DNA from 2 places in the Fulvivirga ligni genome. Region 1 is predicted to be linked to the other one. Evidence: riboswitches for the same ligand, from Rfam matches in the RefSeq annotation. Region 1 holds a riboswitch; the other holds the start of a gene.
The links. A riboswitch is a leader RNA that binds a small molecule or an ion and turns the genes downstream of it on or off. The one in region 1 is predicted to bind S-adenosylmethionine.

Region 1 (7,437 bases):
GGCATCTGACCAGTGAGTTCATATAAACGGCTATATCTCATTTGATCATATTGATACTCTGATTTTGTATTTTCTTCTACCGTCTGAGCAATATCTCTTTTCACCTCTCTTACCAGATCTGGCATTCCTCTTTTAGGCTCAGTATCTAGAAAGGCCTTTTCAAAATTTTGCTTAGAAGGCCATGGAAATACAACCAGTTCATTCAACAATACTGTTTCTTTTCTCATCAGCTGCATAAGCGTATATTGATCTGAGCTCAATTCAAATGGCATCACGAAGGATGACCTATTATATCCGATGGAAGAAAAGGTAAGTGTATCACCAGGATGTACAAAAACGGAAAAATAACCACTATTATCAGAAGAGGTTCCGTACATACTTCCCTCCACCTGAATAGTGATGTAAGGCAGCGCCTCCTTGGTGTCTGCATCTACCACCACGCCGGAAACTCGGACAGTGGGTGGTGCGCTTCTTTGCGCAAATAAGCTAACACTGATTAATAATAATCCTACAAGTAGTACTGCCTTACTTTTCATCTCTCTATTATTTGTGTGACCAATCGTATTTATCTAATGATTGCAGGCAGGCCGTAAGTAGGTCTACACTGCTATCTATATCTTTTTTATGTGTCATTTCTATTACCTGATGCAGGTGGCGCGTAGGAACTGACACTGCCCCTGAAATAGCACCTCTTTTACCCATTCGCTGAAGACCAGCTGTATCTGTTCCTCCTGCGGTAAGCACCTCAGTTTGCCACTGAATACCATTTTCATCAGCGGTCTTTTTCATATAGTCTACCATTCTATAATCACAGATGGTCATAGCATCTAAGATTTTAATGGCAGTACCTTTACCTAATGATGTGATTTTCTCATGGCTGGATGCACCTGGCAAATCATAGGCTATGGTAGTATCAAGCCCAAATCCGAAATCAGGATCAATGGTATGAGCCGCTACGTTAGCACCTCTTAAGCCTACTTCCTCTTGCACAGTGAATACACCATAAACATCATAAGGACAATCTTTCAACTTCTTTAATGTTTCTATAAGGATGTAAACAGACACTCGGTTATCTAGTGACTTACAGTTTACACAGTTGCCCATTTCAATAAGACCACGCTCACGAGTAATAGGATTACCTACAGAAACCACTTTTTGAACCTCCTCTTTTCCCATACCCAGATCTATATAAAAATCTTTGATCTTCGGCATTTTGGTTCTTTCCTCAGGCTCCATTACGTGTATAGGCTTGGTACCCATTACACCTATTACATCTTCTTTACCATGGATGATCACTCTTTGCGCGGTAAGTGTTTTCGGGTCGAACCCACCTAGAGTGGTAAACCTTACAAAGCCTTCATCATCGATGTGAGTCACAATAAAGCCAATCTCATCCATGTGAGCCGCTACCATGGCCTTCTTATCAGAAGAGGTACCTTTCTTCAGAGCAATCACATTACCCAGGTTGTCTACCTCTACTGAATCTACCAAAGGTGTTACCTGCTCTATTACCAGGTTTCTAATTCTGCTCTCATAGCCAGGAGCTCCGGGAGCTTCGCATATTTTTTTAAGTAGTTCTACATCTACAGACATTGTGTTATATTTTTAATGATCATAAAATCGTTTTCCTGGTCAATATTAACCATTTAAGAATACATTCTGTTTACGCCAATTTGATATTTAGTACATGAGCGACAAAATCATTTACGGAATGCAAAATCTCTAATTTCCAAAAAATTCATTCAGAAAAGTTGCAGTTCTGTGAAGAAGCTGTTTATCTTTACGGTATCAATTACTTCAAGATAGTAGTTGATTTATAAAGAAGAGGTGAGAGACAGGCTCAAAGACCCTCTGGCAACCATCAATCAAAAAATGATACAGGTGCCAAATCCTGATCCTAAGTTTTGCAAATGCAAAAAGGGAGAATATAAATTGACTGATCAATGAAAAGTACCAAGAACACATTCGAACTCAAAAGTATAGCCAAAGATCTGGCTTCTAACTTCATTACTATTGCCCACAGTTTCTTTAACATCAACTGCTGTTGTTGTTGCTGTTGCGGCTAAGAAGTTAATATCACTTTTATTTTCTTAGCATTACCCTCTAAGGCAACTAGCCTTCCTGAGCCTGTACGCTCTATCGGGTAAAATTCAACCTAATTTTTCTAACACTAAAAAGATTTTAACATGGCCATATATATAACAGACGAATGCATCAACTGCGGAGCTTGCGAGCCCGAATGCCCTAACACTGCTATCTATGAAGGTGGCGCTACCTGGGCGTGGTCTGATGGTACTGAACTCACTTCTGTAGAACTAGAAGATGGAACCGAAGTACCTGGCGACGAGCCGCAAGAACCCTTTTCAGAAGAGTTTTTCTACATTGTTTCAGGTAAATGCACAGAATGCGTTGGCTTTCACGAGGAGCCGCAGTGTGCTGCCGTCTGCCCGGTTGACTGCTGCGTACCTGACCCTGACTATGTAGAGGAGCAAGATGAGCTGGCACAGAAACAAGAATGGTTACACGCATCCTAATTTTTTAAACTGATATGTCTAAGTACAAACATTTCGAAACACAAGCAATAAGAAATCAGAGTGAGCAATCGCCTCATAATGAGCACTCTACTCCGATTTACATGACCTCAAGCTTCACTTTTAACAGTGCGGAGCACGCCAAAGCCCTGTTTGATGAAGAAGTAGAAGGTAATATCTATACTCGCTATTCTAACCCTAACAATAATGAGTTCATAGATAAACTCTGCATTCTGGAAGGCACTGAAGATGGTATTTCTACTGCTTCAGGTATGGCTGCTATGTTTTGCAGCATGGCTGCCCTGCTAGAAAGCGGAGATCATGTACTGGCTTCAAGATCAGTGTTTGGATCTACACATCAGATTTTCACTCAGATATTCCCTAAATGGGGTATCACGCACTCTTATGCTGACATCAATAACCCGGATGAATGGGAAGCTAAAATCAACAAAAACACTAAAATGATTTTTGCTGAAACACCTTCCAATCCGGCCTTAGATATAATAGACCTGGAGTGGTTAGGACAGCTGGCTAATAAGCATAACCTTATTTTAAATATTGATAACTGCTTTGCCACACCATACTTACAGCAACCTGCAAAGTTCGGTGCACACATTGTTACCCACTCTGCCACCAAGTTTATGGATGGACAGGGAAGAACAATAGGTGGCGCCATTTTAGGAGATGCTGAGATCATTGAGAAAATCAGATTCTTCGCTCGTCACAGCGGACCTTCTCTTTCACCATTTAACGGATGGATATTATCTAAAAGCCTGGAAACATTGGCAGTAAGAATGGACCGACATTGTGAAAATGCTCAGAAAATAGCTGAGTATTTGGAAGGACACAAAGAATTGGAATTAGTAAAATATCCTTTCTTGAAGTCTCACCCTAAATATGAATTAGCCAAAAAGCAAATGAAGCTTGGCGGTGGCATAGTCACTTTCGAAGTAAAAGGCGGAATAGACAGAGGTAGAAAGTTCTTAAACGGCCTGCAAATGCTATCGTTATCTGCAAATCTGGGAGATTCAAGAACCATTGCTACTCACCCGGCGTCTACCACACACTCTAAACTTACAGATGAGGAAAGAGCCAATGTGGGCATTACACCTGGCCTGGTACGTATAGCTGCTGGTCTTGAAAATGTGAATGACATTATTGAAGATATTGAAAATGCATTAACCGCTTCTAAATAGAAGAAAACCTAAAGAACCTAACCTAAGAAATTCAAAACACAAAAAGTAAAGTAACATGAGCGTAACATTAAACGAAAATATATCTCAACTGGCTCAAAAAGACATTCGTGAACTAGAAACTAAGATCGAAGCCTTTAAGACCGGCCAGATTGACGAGGAAAGATTCAAGGCTTTTAGATTAGCCCGAGGAGTATATGGCCAGAGACAGCTTGGAGTGCAGATGTTTCGTATCAAGCTACCTTACGGAAAACTTACTGGTGAGCAGCTAGTACGTATTGCTGATCTTTCTGAGCAGTACACTAACGGTAACCTTCACGCTACCACCAGACAAAACATACAGCTACACTATGTGCACCTGGACGATACCCCTGAGATGTGGGCTAAACTGGAAGAAACTGGCGTTACTACCAAAGAAGCTTGTGGTAACACAGTAAGAACTGTAACTGCTTCTGATATAGCAGGTATAGATCCTAATGAGCCATTTGATGTGTCTCCATATGCTGAAGCTGTTACCCAATACTTCCTTAGAAATCCTATTAATCAGGAAATGGGAAGAAAAATTAAAATGGCCTTTTCTTCTAGCGAGAAAGATTCAGCCTTCACATATATCCATGATTTTGGTTTTATTCCTAAAATAGAAAATGGGCAGAGAGGATTTAAAGTAGTGATTGGTGGTGGCTTAGGAGCACAGCCTTTCATAGCTGAAACTGCCTATGAATTCTTACCAGAAGATAAAATTATTCCTTTCATCGAAGCTGGCTTAAGAGTTTTCGATCGCTATGGCGAAAGAGAAAAGCGATTCAAAGCCAGAATGAAGTTCTTAATTGAAGAAAAGAGAGGATTAGGAGTAGCTAAGTTCATGGAATTGGTAAATGATGTACAAAAATCATTGGCCAATCATTCAGTGCCGGTAGAACTTGCAGAAGAATTACAAGCAGCACCTGCACCAAAAGATTTACCTGAATTTGCAGCGGCTGATGAAAGACTTTATCAAGAATGGTTAGACACTAACGTATTCGAGCAGAAGCAAAAAGGATTCTATGCCATAAAAATCAAGTTACCTTTAGGAAACATCTCTTCTGAAAAAGCCAGAAAACTGGTAGCACTTACAGAAGGTTATGTGGCTGACGATTACAGAATTTCTATCAGCCAAGGCATCATTCTTAAGTTTGCCAGACCAGAATCATTACCATATATCTACCACGTATTAAGCACTTTAGATCTTGCTCAGCCAGGTAGCGATACCATTATTGATATCACAGCCTGCCCTGGTACTGATACCTGTAACCTTGGTGTGACCAACAGTACAGCTATTTCAGAAATATTAGAAGACATGATCTATAAGGAGTTTAACCACCTGGTAAAAGACTCTGACATCCATATTAAAATAAGTGGTTGTATGAACTCATGCGGGCAACATATGATTGCCAACATTGGCTTCCATGGCAGCTCTATTAAAAATGGTAATCTGGTTATTCCTGCTTTACAGACTGTAATCGGTGGTGGTGTAGATGCATCTGGAAAAGGTTTTGTAGCTGATAAAGTAATCAAGCTACCTACTAAAAGAATTCCTGATGCCATGAGAACCCTACTTACCGACTATGAAGATAATGGTAAGGATACAGAGTACTACAACGACTATTACATCAGACAAGGAAAGAAATATTTCTATGATCTGTTAAAGCCTTTTGCCAACCTTGAGACCATCACTGAAGATGATTATAAGGATTGGGGTGAAACGGAAACTTTCGTTCCTGAAATAGGTACAGGAGAATGTGCCGGAGTAACTTATGACATGGTGGGCACAATCATCAATGATGCAAAAGAAAAGCTTGCCTTAGGCAAAGAGGCTTTTGAAGCAGGCTATTTTGCTGATTCAATTTACCACAGCTACAGCACACAGGTAATCGGTGCTAAAGCTCTTCTTTTAAGCAAAGACGTTAAGTGTAATACGCACATTGGCATTATAAAAGATTTTGATACTTACTTCTATGAAAATGGTGAGGTAAAGCTCAACAGCACTTTTGAAGCTCAGGTTTTAAAAATAAACAATAATGAGCCTACCAAAGAATTTGCTAAGTCATACTTAGCGGAGGCTGATGAGTTCTTTCAGCAGGTTCTGGATATCAGAAAGCAGCAAATAGAAGCCGGTAATTTAGATAAAGAAGTACTTAACCCATACAGAGCATGAGAAACCAGGGAAAACTAACATTGGTAGGTGCCGGACCGGGAGATCCTGATCTTATCACCATAAAAGGCGCTAAAGCTATAGCTTCTGCAGATGTTATTCTTTATGATGCTTTGGTAAATAAAGAATTGCTACAGTATGCGGTAAAAAGTTGTGAGAAAATTCATGTGGGCAAAAGAGCTGGTAAGCACAGCTCTACTCAGGATGAAATCAATCAATTGATCGTAGAACATGCCCTTCAAGGAAAGCATGTGGTTCGCCTTAAAGGTGGTGATCCATTTATATTCGCCAGAGGTAAAGAAGAACTGGACTTTGCAGAAAGTTTTGGTATAAAAACCGATGTAGTGATAGGTATTTCCAGCATTAACCTACCTGGTTATTATGGTATACCGCTGACTACCAGAGGCGTAAATGAGAGCTTCTGGGTAGTTACAGCTACCACCCGAAATGGGGAGCTTTCTAAAGATGCTCACCTGGCGGCACAATCTAGCGCCACAGTGGTATTCTTTATGGGATTAAGAAAACTTAAAGAAATAGTGGCTTTATATAGTGCTTTTGGCAAAGAGCACTTACCAGTAGCCATTATCTCACAGGGCTCATTACCTGAGGGCCATGTAGTGGAAGGCACCATAGAAACAATAGTGAGTAAAAGTGAGAATATCCCTGCTCCTGCGCTAATAGTAGTAGGCGAATCTGTAGGTGAATATCTCAATACTTATCAGCCGGTTCACATTCAAAACAGAGCGTAATATGAGCACCAATACACTATTCCCCATATTTCTAAAAATAGACCAAATACATACGCTTTTAGTAGGTGGTGGTGCTGTTGGCCTGGAAAAGTTAGGTGCACTATTAAAGAATAACCCAGACGCGTGGGTAAAGCTGGTAGCTACAGAGATTAATGAAGAAATAAAAGAGATAGCTAAGTCTAAACCGAATATTGAACTCATTGAAAGGCCATTTCAGCCTGAAGATTTAGATGGCGATATTCAGCTTTTAATATTAGCTACAGATATAAGAGAGATAAATGCAGAAATCTACAAAATGGCTAAGATCAAAGGCATTTTAACTAATGTGGCTGATACGCCTGATCTATGCGATTTCTATTTAGGTTCTACAGTAACCAAAGGTGATTTAAAAGTGGGCATTTCTACAAATGGAAAGTCTCCCACGTTCGCCAAAAGATTCAGAGAAGTACTTGAAGATATACTTCCTGATGAAACCAATAGTTTGATTCAAAACCTGCACGAAATCAGAAATAAGCTGAGTGTTGGGTTTTCAGAAAAAGTAAAAATATTAAATGAGCGCACAAAAGAACTGGTATCCTCAAAAGGATCTGACAAATAGTTTGACTGATTCTGATCTTACTTACGCTAAACTTTCTCCACTGGAAAGAATGGAGAAGTTCTTTAAAGACTACGATCCCGAGGAAATACTTATCACCTCATCGTTCGGTAGCTCTTCGGCTATTCTGCTTCACCTTATTCATAAGGTGAGACCAGAGCAGCCTATACATTTTATA
Region 2 (7,437 bases), 2.2 Mb from region 1:
ATGATTTAGATCCGCCAGAGCAGTATGATTTTGAAGAGCTGAAAAGCATTGCATTTAAACTGAAAGATCATATTGAATCATTTGGTTATCAGGTGTTTGTGAAAACCACCGGAGGTAAAGGTTTACATCTGGTAACACCTGTTTTGCCTCGCTGGACCTTCGAGGAATGCTTTAATGCAGCCAAGGCTATAGCACAGCCTTTTGTAGAGAAAAACGCTAACACCACCTTGCAGATTAAGAAAGACGCACGCAAGGGCCGGGTGCTCATTGATATCTATCGAAATAGAACTAGCCAAACTATTGTGGCGCCTTACAGTCTCCGTGGCTATGAGGGAGCGCCGGTTTCTATGCCGCTTACCTGGGAAGAGCTTGAGGACATAGAGAGTGCTCAGGATTTCAATATTGAAAATGCCTTAGATAAAATCTTGGAAGATGGAGATGCCTGGCAGGCATTGCCGGCTTATGCTGAAGAATTGCATACACACAGAAAGGAGAAAGCTAAGCCTAAGAAGTTGGGACCAAATGCCAGACATAAAACTCCCGAACAGCTGGAAGACTATTCAAAAAAGCGAAATTTTAAAAAGACCCCTGAGCCCCAGGGGTTGTATGAAGGTGGTGATGATACCGGATTTGTTATCCATCGGCACCACGCCTCGCATTTGCATTATGATTTAAGGTTGGAGCAGAACGGTGTATTAAGATCCTGGGCAGTGCCTAAAGGCATGCCCCCATATCCGGGGGTAAAACGGTTGGCGGTGGCTACGGAGGATCATCCTATGAAGTACATCACCTTCGAAGGAGAAATACCCAAGGGCCAATACGGAGGCGGTAATATGTGGATTTATGCCAATGGAAGGTATGAGATTACCAAAGAGAAGAAGGATGGCTTTTATTTCGCCTTGCATAGTCCGCAGATGAATGCCGAATACCGCATGCATAAGATGAAGGATAAGGAGTGGCTATTGGAGCGTGTGGACAATCCGCAGCTAGACTGGTTAAGGCATCCTGTGGAGCCTATGCTTGCCGATAGCGCGGAGAACGTGCCTTCGGGTGAAGAGTATATCTATGAGGTGAAATGGGACGGTATACGAGCTCTAATCGTCTTGGATGAGGGGGAGCTGAATATCTATAGTAGAAATCATAAATTGCTCAATAAGCAATTTCCTGAGCTAATGATACCTGCTGAGGCTTTTAGAGTCACTTCAGGTGTATTTGATGGCGAAATAGTGTGTTTTGACAGTGCAGGAAGGCCAAACTTCAAAAACGTAATTCACAGAATGCAAAGAACAGCGGACGGGGACATTCAAAGAAGCATGAAGAAATACCCCGCTTTTTGCTATTTATTCGATTGTCTGATGCTGGATGGGCGACCTCTGGTGAATGATCCATTACTCCGAAGAAGGGAATGGCTGGAGGACTCTGTGAGGAAGGGAGGCAGTTACCGAATCAGTGAAACTGTAGAGGAGGGTCAGGAGCTGTTCGAGGCCGCCAAGAAAATGCAGCTTGAGGGCATTATGGCTAAAGATGTGAACAGCAGATATATTCCAGGTAAAAGAAGTGCGGGCTGGATAAAAGTGAAAGTGAGGCAATCTGCTGAAGCGCTCATTATCGGGTACACAGAAGGCAGGGGAGATAGAGAGGAATTATTCGGTGCCTTGCAATTGGCTGAGAGGGTAGATGGTGAATTGGTCTACCGTGGTAAAGTAGGAACCGGCTTTAACAGTAAGTCGATGAAGGAGCTATATGATGTGCTGAAAAAGAAGAAAAAAATAAAGAGACCTGTGGAAGAAAAGCCACTGGATGATGCAAAAACTACATGGATCGAGCCTGAATTATACGCGGAGATACAATATTCTATGCTTACACATAACGGAACCTACCGCGAGCCGGTATATTTGCGACTAAGACCCGATTTGGTATAATATTTTTTTATATAAAATTGATTATTAGAAAGTTAGAGTATTATATTTATAGTATAGCTTAATGATAATATACTGCTTTAACTATATCTGATATTTTTTTGTTAAATTTATTATATCACCATAACTAGATCATCATGAGAGCAATTTGGAAAGGTCATATCCGGTTTTCATTAGTTACCATCCCCATCCGTATTTATACCGCTATAGATTCAGGCAGAACCATCCGGTTCAATCAACTTTCTAAGGAGAATAAGAATCCTGTAACGTATGAGAAAAAGGATAAGGTTACGGGTGATGTGCTCAAGGCTGATGACATAATAAAAGGGTATCAGTATGAGCCCGGTCAATATGTGATTATTAACAATGAAGATTTCGAGAAGATCAAATTGAAGAGCACCAAGGTGATAGAGATAGAAGGCTTTGTAGATGAGAATGAGATACACCCTGCTTTATACGACTCACCATATTTCATTGGTCCCGATGGTGATATCGCTTCTAAGACCTATTCACTGCTTATGCAAACACTAAAGCAAACAGGTAAGATAGGTGTGGGAAGAGTGGTGCTTCGCGAGCGAGAAAGCCTGGTGTTGCTCACCCCGCATGAAGAAAATGGCATGATGCTTTACAAGTTGAGGAATCCTGATGAGCTAAGAAGTGTTAATGAAGTGCCAGGTCTAAGCAAAGTGGATGAGGCAGATAAGGAGCAGCTCAAACTGGCTAAAACTTTGGTAGACTCCATGAGCAAGTCTTTTGAGAAAATTGATACCACAGATCATTATTACGATGCCTTGAAAGAAATGATAGAAGCGAAGATCGATGGTAAAGAAGTGGTAAGCTACACCGAGCAGGAGCCAGAAGTAAAAGATATTATGACTGCTTTGAAAGAAAGTATAGATCAGGCTAAGGCAGAGAAAAAGCCAATGAAAAAGGCTACAGGAAAGACCAAGAAAACAGCAGAGAAAAAGACCAAGAGCAAAAAGGCAAGTTAATATACTTTAAAACCGAACTGAAGAAGGCATTAGAGGAATATGGCAAGAATCATCAAGTTTCCCGCAAGCGGAAATTCAAAATTTGGTTACAAAAAGGTAAGAAAAAGGAAGTCTGTTGATCTTGAAGATTACGGACAACTGAACCTTTTTACAGTGGCTCCCAGCGAAGCTAAAGTAGTTAGCCTCAGTAGCCATGGTAGCCTTTTTGATCAGGCGCTATACTTTGATGAAAACAATGATCCTCGCGCAGTAGAATTTTATTGGAAGGCCATCAAAAGTGGTGAAGGAATAGTAGACTCTTATTGCAATTTAGGTATTATAGAATCTGAAAAGAAGAACTATGCAAATGCTATTGATTGCTTTACGCAATGTCTGAAGCATGATCCACGCCACTGTGAGGCCCACTATAACCTGGCTAATATATATTCAGAGTTAGGTGATCTTGATTTGGCGAAGGTGCATTATCAAATGGCCATTAAAATAGATGCCGACTTTGAAAGCGCATATTACAATCTTGGATTGGTCATGGCTATGAAAAGTGAATACAAAGAAGCGCTTGAAATACTACAACAATATCGTCTGTTCCTTGAAGATGATGACAAAGGCAATGTAGATAAGCTCATCGACAGCCTGCAGAAAACAATGAAAAGTAAGACCCAATAAATAGTGTTATGGATAACTCAGCTGAATTAATATTGAAAAGCCACTTTACCCAACTTAAAGATGAAGTGAATAATGCTTTAAGTCTGCAAAGGAAAGATTCTGATGATCAATTAATTACGTTAATGAAAGAGGTCTTTCATTATTTAAAAAAGTTGGAATATAGCGGTAAAATGGATGCCGAGGGAATGAAGGTGTATGAAAGCCTTGCTACTTATTTAGACTCACTAAATCAAGATAATCTAGTAGTGCCAGAAAAACTGCCGATGGCTAAAGCGCGTCAGCGAAAGGCAGACCACAGAGCTAATAAAAAAACTGGCTCCTAATTAGAACCAGCCTTCTCTTTCCATCAAACTTGTTATGTGCGCCAGATGATGGTCTCCATGCCAGGCATACATTTGGGCCGCTATTCTCAAGGGCACTCTCTTATTGCCATCAGGATGTATGTAAGCTTTATTCAAGCTATCCTCATTTAATCCTTTTAAAAGATATGCCCATTTAGCATGTAGCGCATCAATGAAAGATAGCGACATGGATACCGGTGCTTCTTTCGTATCAAAAATTTCAGCCCACTTCTGCTCATCATAGGCCTTGATGAGAGGTTCATCTTCGGTTAAGGTCCATTTGAATCTTATATATGCATTCGCATGGCTATCTCCTATATGGTGCACCACCTGTCTCACAGTCCAGCCATCAGGTCTGTATGGTGTGTCAAGCTGGGTTTCTGATAGTGATTCTACTACATTCTTTAGTCGTTCTGGCAAGGTTGAAATGCGATCGAAAAATTCGGTAAGATCACTGTCATCTGTTGGCTTAAAGTGGCCAATAGGATATTTAAGTTGTTCCAGGTTCATAGCTTTAAATTTCATTTACAAACGGCTCCAGATTTTCTATTGTTACGTGTTCCATGATTACTATTTTAAACCACTTTGGTGCAGCATGGTTATCGGGTACTAGGCCATATTTCTTAGCAATCTCCTCTTTAATGTCATTCGCATCTATGGTTACAATGTTCGAGGCATTCTCTCTGTAATATTTTATCTTTTTGGCATCTAATTGCGCACAAAGCCAGTCAGCTCGATTCAGAAGTATCAAGATTTTTTCTCTCCAGCCATAGGGGCCGTAGGTCATAAGGATCATCCATACAGCTATAGCATTGGCGCCGCTTCGGCTACCTATTAAAGTAAAATCTTCACCCTCTACATAGCTTGCTTCTTTGGTGTTAGCATATTTAATAAGCCCTTTTCTGATCAGGAAGATACCCGTTCCGTAAGGTGCTTGTAGCATCTTATGAGCATCTAGCGTTACAGAGCTCACTTCCGGGTTAGAAAAATCCAATGGGTTGTTGTCATCAGCAAAAGGGTAGAAGAAGCCACCATAAGCACCATCAATATGAATCTTATATTGGCATTTGTATTTCTTCAATATGTTAGTGTAAGTTGATACCTGGTCTACGGATCCAAACATGGTTGTCATCATATTGGCAACCACAATGAAGTATTTACGGCCTTCTTTTAGCTGTTTTTCAATTATTTCAGTCAGGCTCTTGTCTGTTGGTTTTCTTTTCTCATCTACACTAATGTACTCAGTATGAAGAGAAAGTACATTACCAGCTTTACTCATTGAATAATGGCTGTCCTCGGAGCATAGTATGCATATTTCTTCATTGGTACATTGAAACTCCTGCTTGAAAAAGTTTCTATAAACCCAGACGGCCTGCATGTTGGCTTCAGTTCCACCTGAAGCTACATATCCGTCAAATCCATTTTCCTCGCCTCGCAATATTTCTTCTGAGCATACCTTAATCAGTTCTTGCTCAATTTCCTGGGTTCCCTGAAAGAAGCTCTCTGATTTGCCTAACGTATGGCACCCAATGTGATTAGGATTGTGAATCAGGGTCGATAAATAAGGTGCATTACTTAAAAATGGAGCATCCTGATAGTATACCTTATTGTCCAGGTGAGAGGCAGGAATGCCTAATATGTTGGATTCATAATAATTGACGTTGCTATTTAAAGCATTAAAAACTCTATTCTTAATCTCCTCAGGAGATAACTTTTTCCAGATCTTCATGTTATTGATAATTTGATGCGTGAACCTCGTGCGGTTCTAAGAGGGGCATTTCTTTAAGAATGCTCGAATATAGGAAAAGTTATTAATTTGTTGTTTCGAAAAATATGTTAGATTTGTGAGATAATGAATTAAGAATTATGCTCTTATCAAGAAAGGCTGAGGGAAATGGCCCTGCGAAGCCTTAGCAACCGACCAATTAGGATCAGGTGCTAAATCCATCTCCGCAAAACGGAGGAAGATAAGTTAGGAATTGGCTTTATTACACAAAAGATAAAATAAAAAGCTCTTCTGACTTACCAGAAGGGCTTTTTTTGTTTTATGACATTTATACATGAGCAAACAACACATACCATACCTACGGCTTAGTGGCCTTGAACCATTAGTAATTACACCCGAATCTAACTTTGTTAATGTAGGGGAGAGAACTAACGTTACCGGTTCCAGGAAGTTTCTCCGTTTAATTCAGGAAGAAAATTTTGAAGAGGCATTGTCCATAGCAAGAGATCAGGTAGAGGGTGGGGCCCAAATACTTGATGTAAACATGGATGAAGGTATGCTCGATGGTGAAGAAGCCATGGTGAAGTTCCTTAACCTGATTGCTTCGGAGCCCGAAATCTCCCGAATTCCTATAATGATTGACTCTTCTAAATGGCCAATTATAGAAGCAGGTTTGCAGTGTATTCAGGGAAAAGGAGTGGTGAACTCAATCAGCTTGAAGAATGGTGAAGAAGAATTCCTGGCACAGGCCAAAAAAATCAAAATGTACGGCGCCGCAGTGGTGGTAATGGCATTTGATGAAGATGGACAGGCTGATAACTATGAAAGAAGAATTGCTATCTGTGAACGTTCGTATCGTACTCTGGTAGATAAGATCGATTTCCCACCACAAGATATCATATTTGATCCCAATATATTTCCTGTAGCTACAGGTATGGAAGAGCATAGAAAAAACGCTCTTGACTTCTTTAACGCTACCAAATGGATTAGAACTAATCTTCCCGGAGCTAATGTAAGTGGTGGGGTAAGTAATGTGTCCTTCTCATTTAGAGGAAATGATACGGTTAGAGAAGCCATGCATTCGGCCTTTTTATATCATGCCATTAAAAATGGTATGAACATGGGGATCGTAAACCCTACGATGTTAGAGGTTTATGATGAAATACCTAAAGACCTCTTAGAGCATGTGGAAGATGTGCTGTTAGATAGAAGAGATGATGCTACAGAGCGACTTTTAGACTTTGCTGAGAAAGTAAAAGGAACCTCCAAGACACGTGTTAAGGATGATGCCTGGAGAAAGGGAACTGTGGAAGAGAGACTTGCACATGCTTTGGTGAAAGGTATTGTAGATCATATTGATGAAGATACTGAAGAAGCAAGACAGAAATTAGGGCAGCCACTTTTAGTTATAGAAGGTCCTCTCATGGACGGAATGAATATAGTGGGTGATCTGTTTGGTTCAGGTAAAATGTTTCTTCCTCAGGTGGTGAAAAGCGCCAGGGTAATGAAGAAGGCAGTAGCCTATCTGGAGCCTTACATGGAAGAGGAGAAGAGAAGGAATAAATCTACTGAAACAGCGGCTAAAATCTTGCTGGCTACGGTGAAAGGAGATGTTCATGATATTGGTAAAAATATAGTAGGAGTGGTGCTAGCCTGTAATAACTATGAGATCATTGATCTTGGAGTTATGGTGCCAACAGATAAAATTCTTACAGAGGCTAAAAAGCATAATGTGGCAGCGATTGGTCTTAGCGGGCTCATCACCCCATCGCTTGATGAAATGGTGGGAGTAGCTG

Region 2: it holds a riboswitch for S-adenosylmethionine, as region 1 does, so the genes downstream of both, metH (methionine synthase) here and LVD16_RS25105 (4Fe-4S binding protein) in region 1, are expected to answer to the same signal.

Annotation. Positions count from the first base shown of each region.
Region 1 covers NZ_CP089979.1:5,907,366-5,914,802, forward strand. Annotated here, with positions in the region: gene LVD16_RS25095 (carboxypeptidase-like regulatory domain-containing protein) at 1-536, opposite strand, end outside; gene LVD16_RS25100 (M42 family metallopeptidase) at 544-1,593, opposite strand; SAM riboswitch class I at 1,812-1,934, shown strand; gene LVD16_RS25105 (4Fe-4S binding protein) at 2,187-2,534, shown strand; gene LVD16_RS25110 (trans-sulfuration enzyme family protein) at 2,549-3,727, shown strand; gene LVD16_RS25115 (ferredoxin-like domain-containing protein) at 3,783-5,918, shown strand; gene cobA (uroporphyrinogen-III C-methyltransferase) at 5,915-6,664, shown strand; gene LVD16_RS25125 (precorrin-2 dehydrogenase/sirohydrochlorin ferrochelatase family protein) at 6,666-7,262, shown strand; gene LVD16_RS25130 (phosphoadenylyl-sulfate reductase) at 7,216-7,437, shown strand, end outside.
Region 2 covers NZ_CP089979.1:3,675,647-3,683,083, forward strand. Annotated here, with positions in the region: gene ligD (non-homologous end-joining DNA ligase) at 1-1,922, shown strand, start outside; gene ku (non-homologous end joining protein Ku) at 2,057-2,911, shown strand; gene LVD16_RS15705 (tetratricopeptide repeat protein) at 2,951-3,574, shown strand; gene LVD16_RS15710 (hypothetical protein) at 3,583-3,897, shown strand; gene LVD16_RS15715 (YfiT family bacillithiol transferase) at 3,898-4,440, opposite strand; gene LVD16_RS15720 (pyridoxal phosphate-dependent decarboxylase family protein) at 4,430-5,644, opposite strand; SAM riboswitch class I at 5,785-5,889, shown strand; gene metH (methionine synthase) at 5,976-7,437, shown strand, end outside.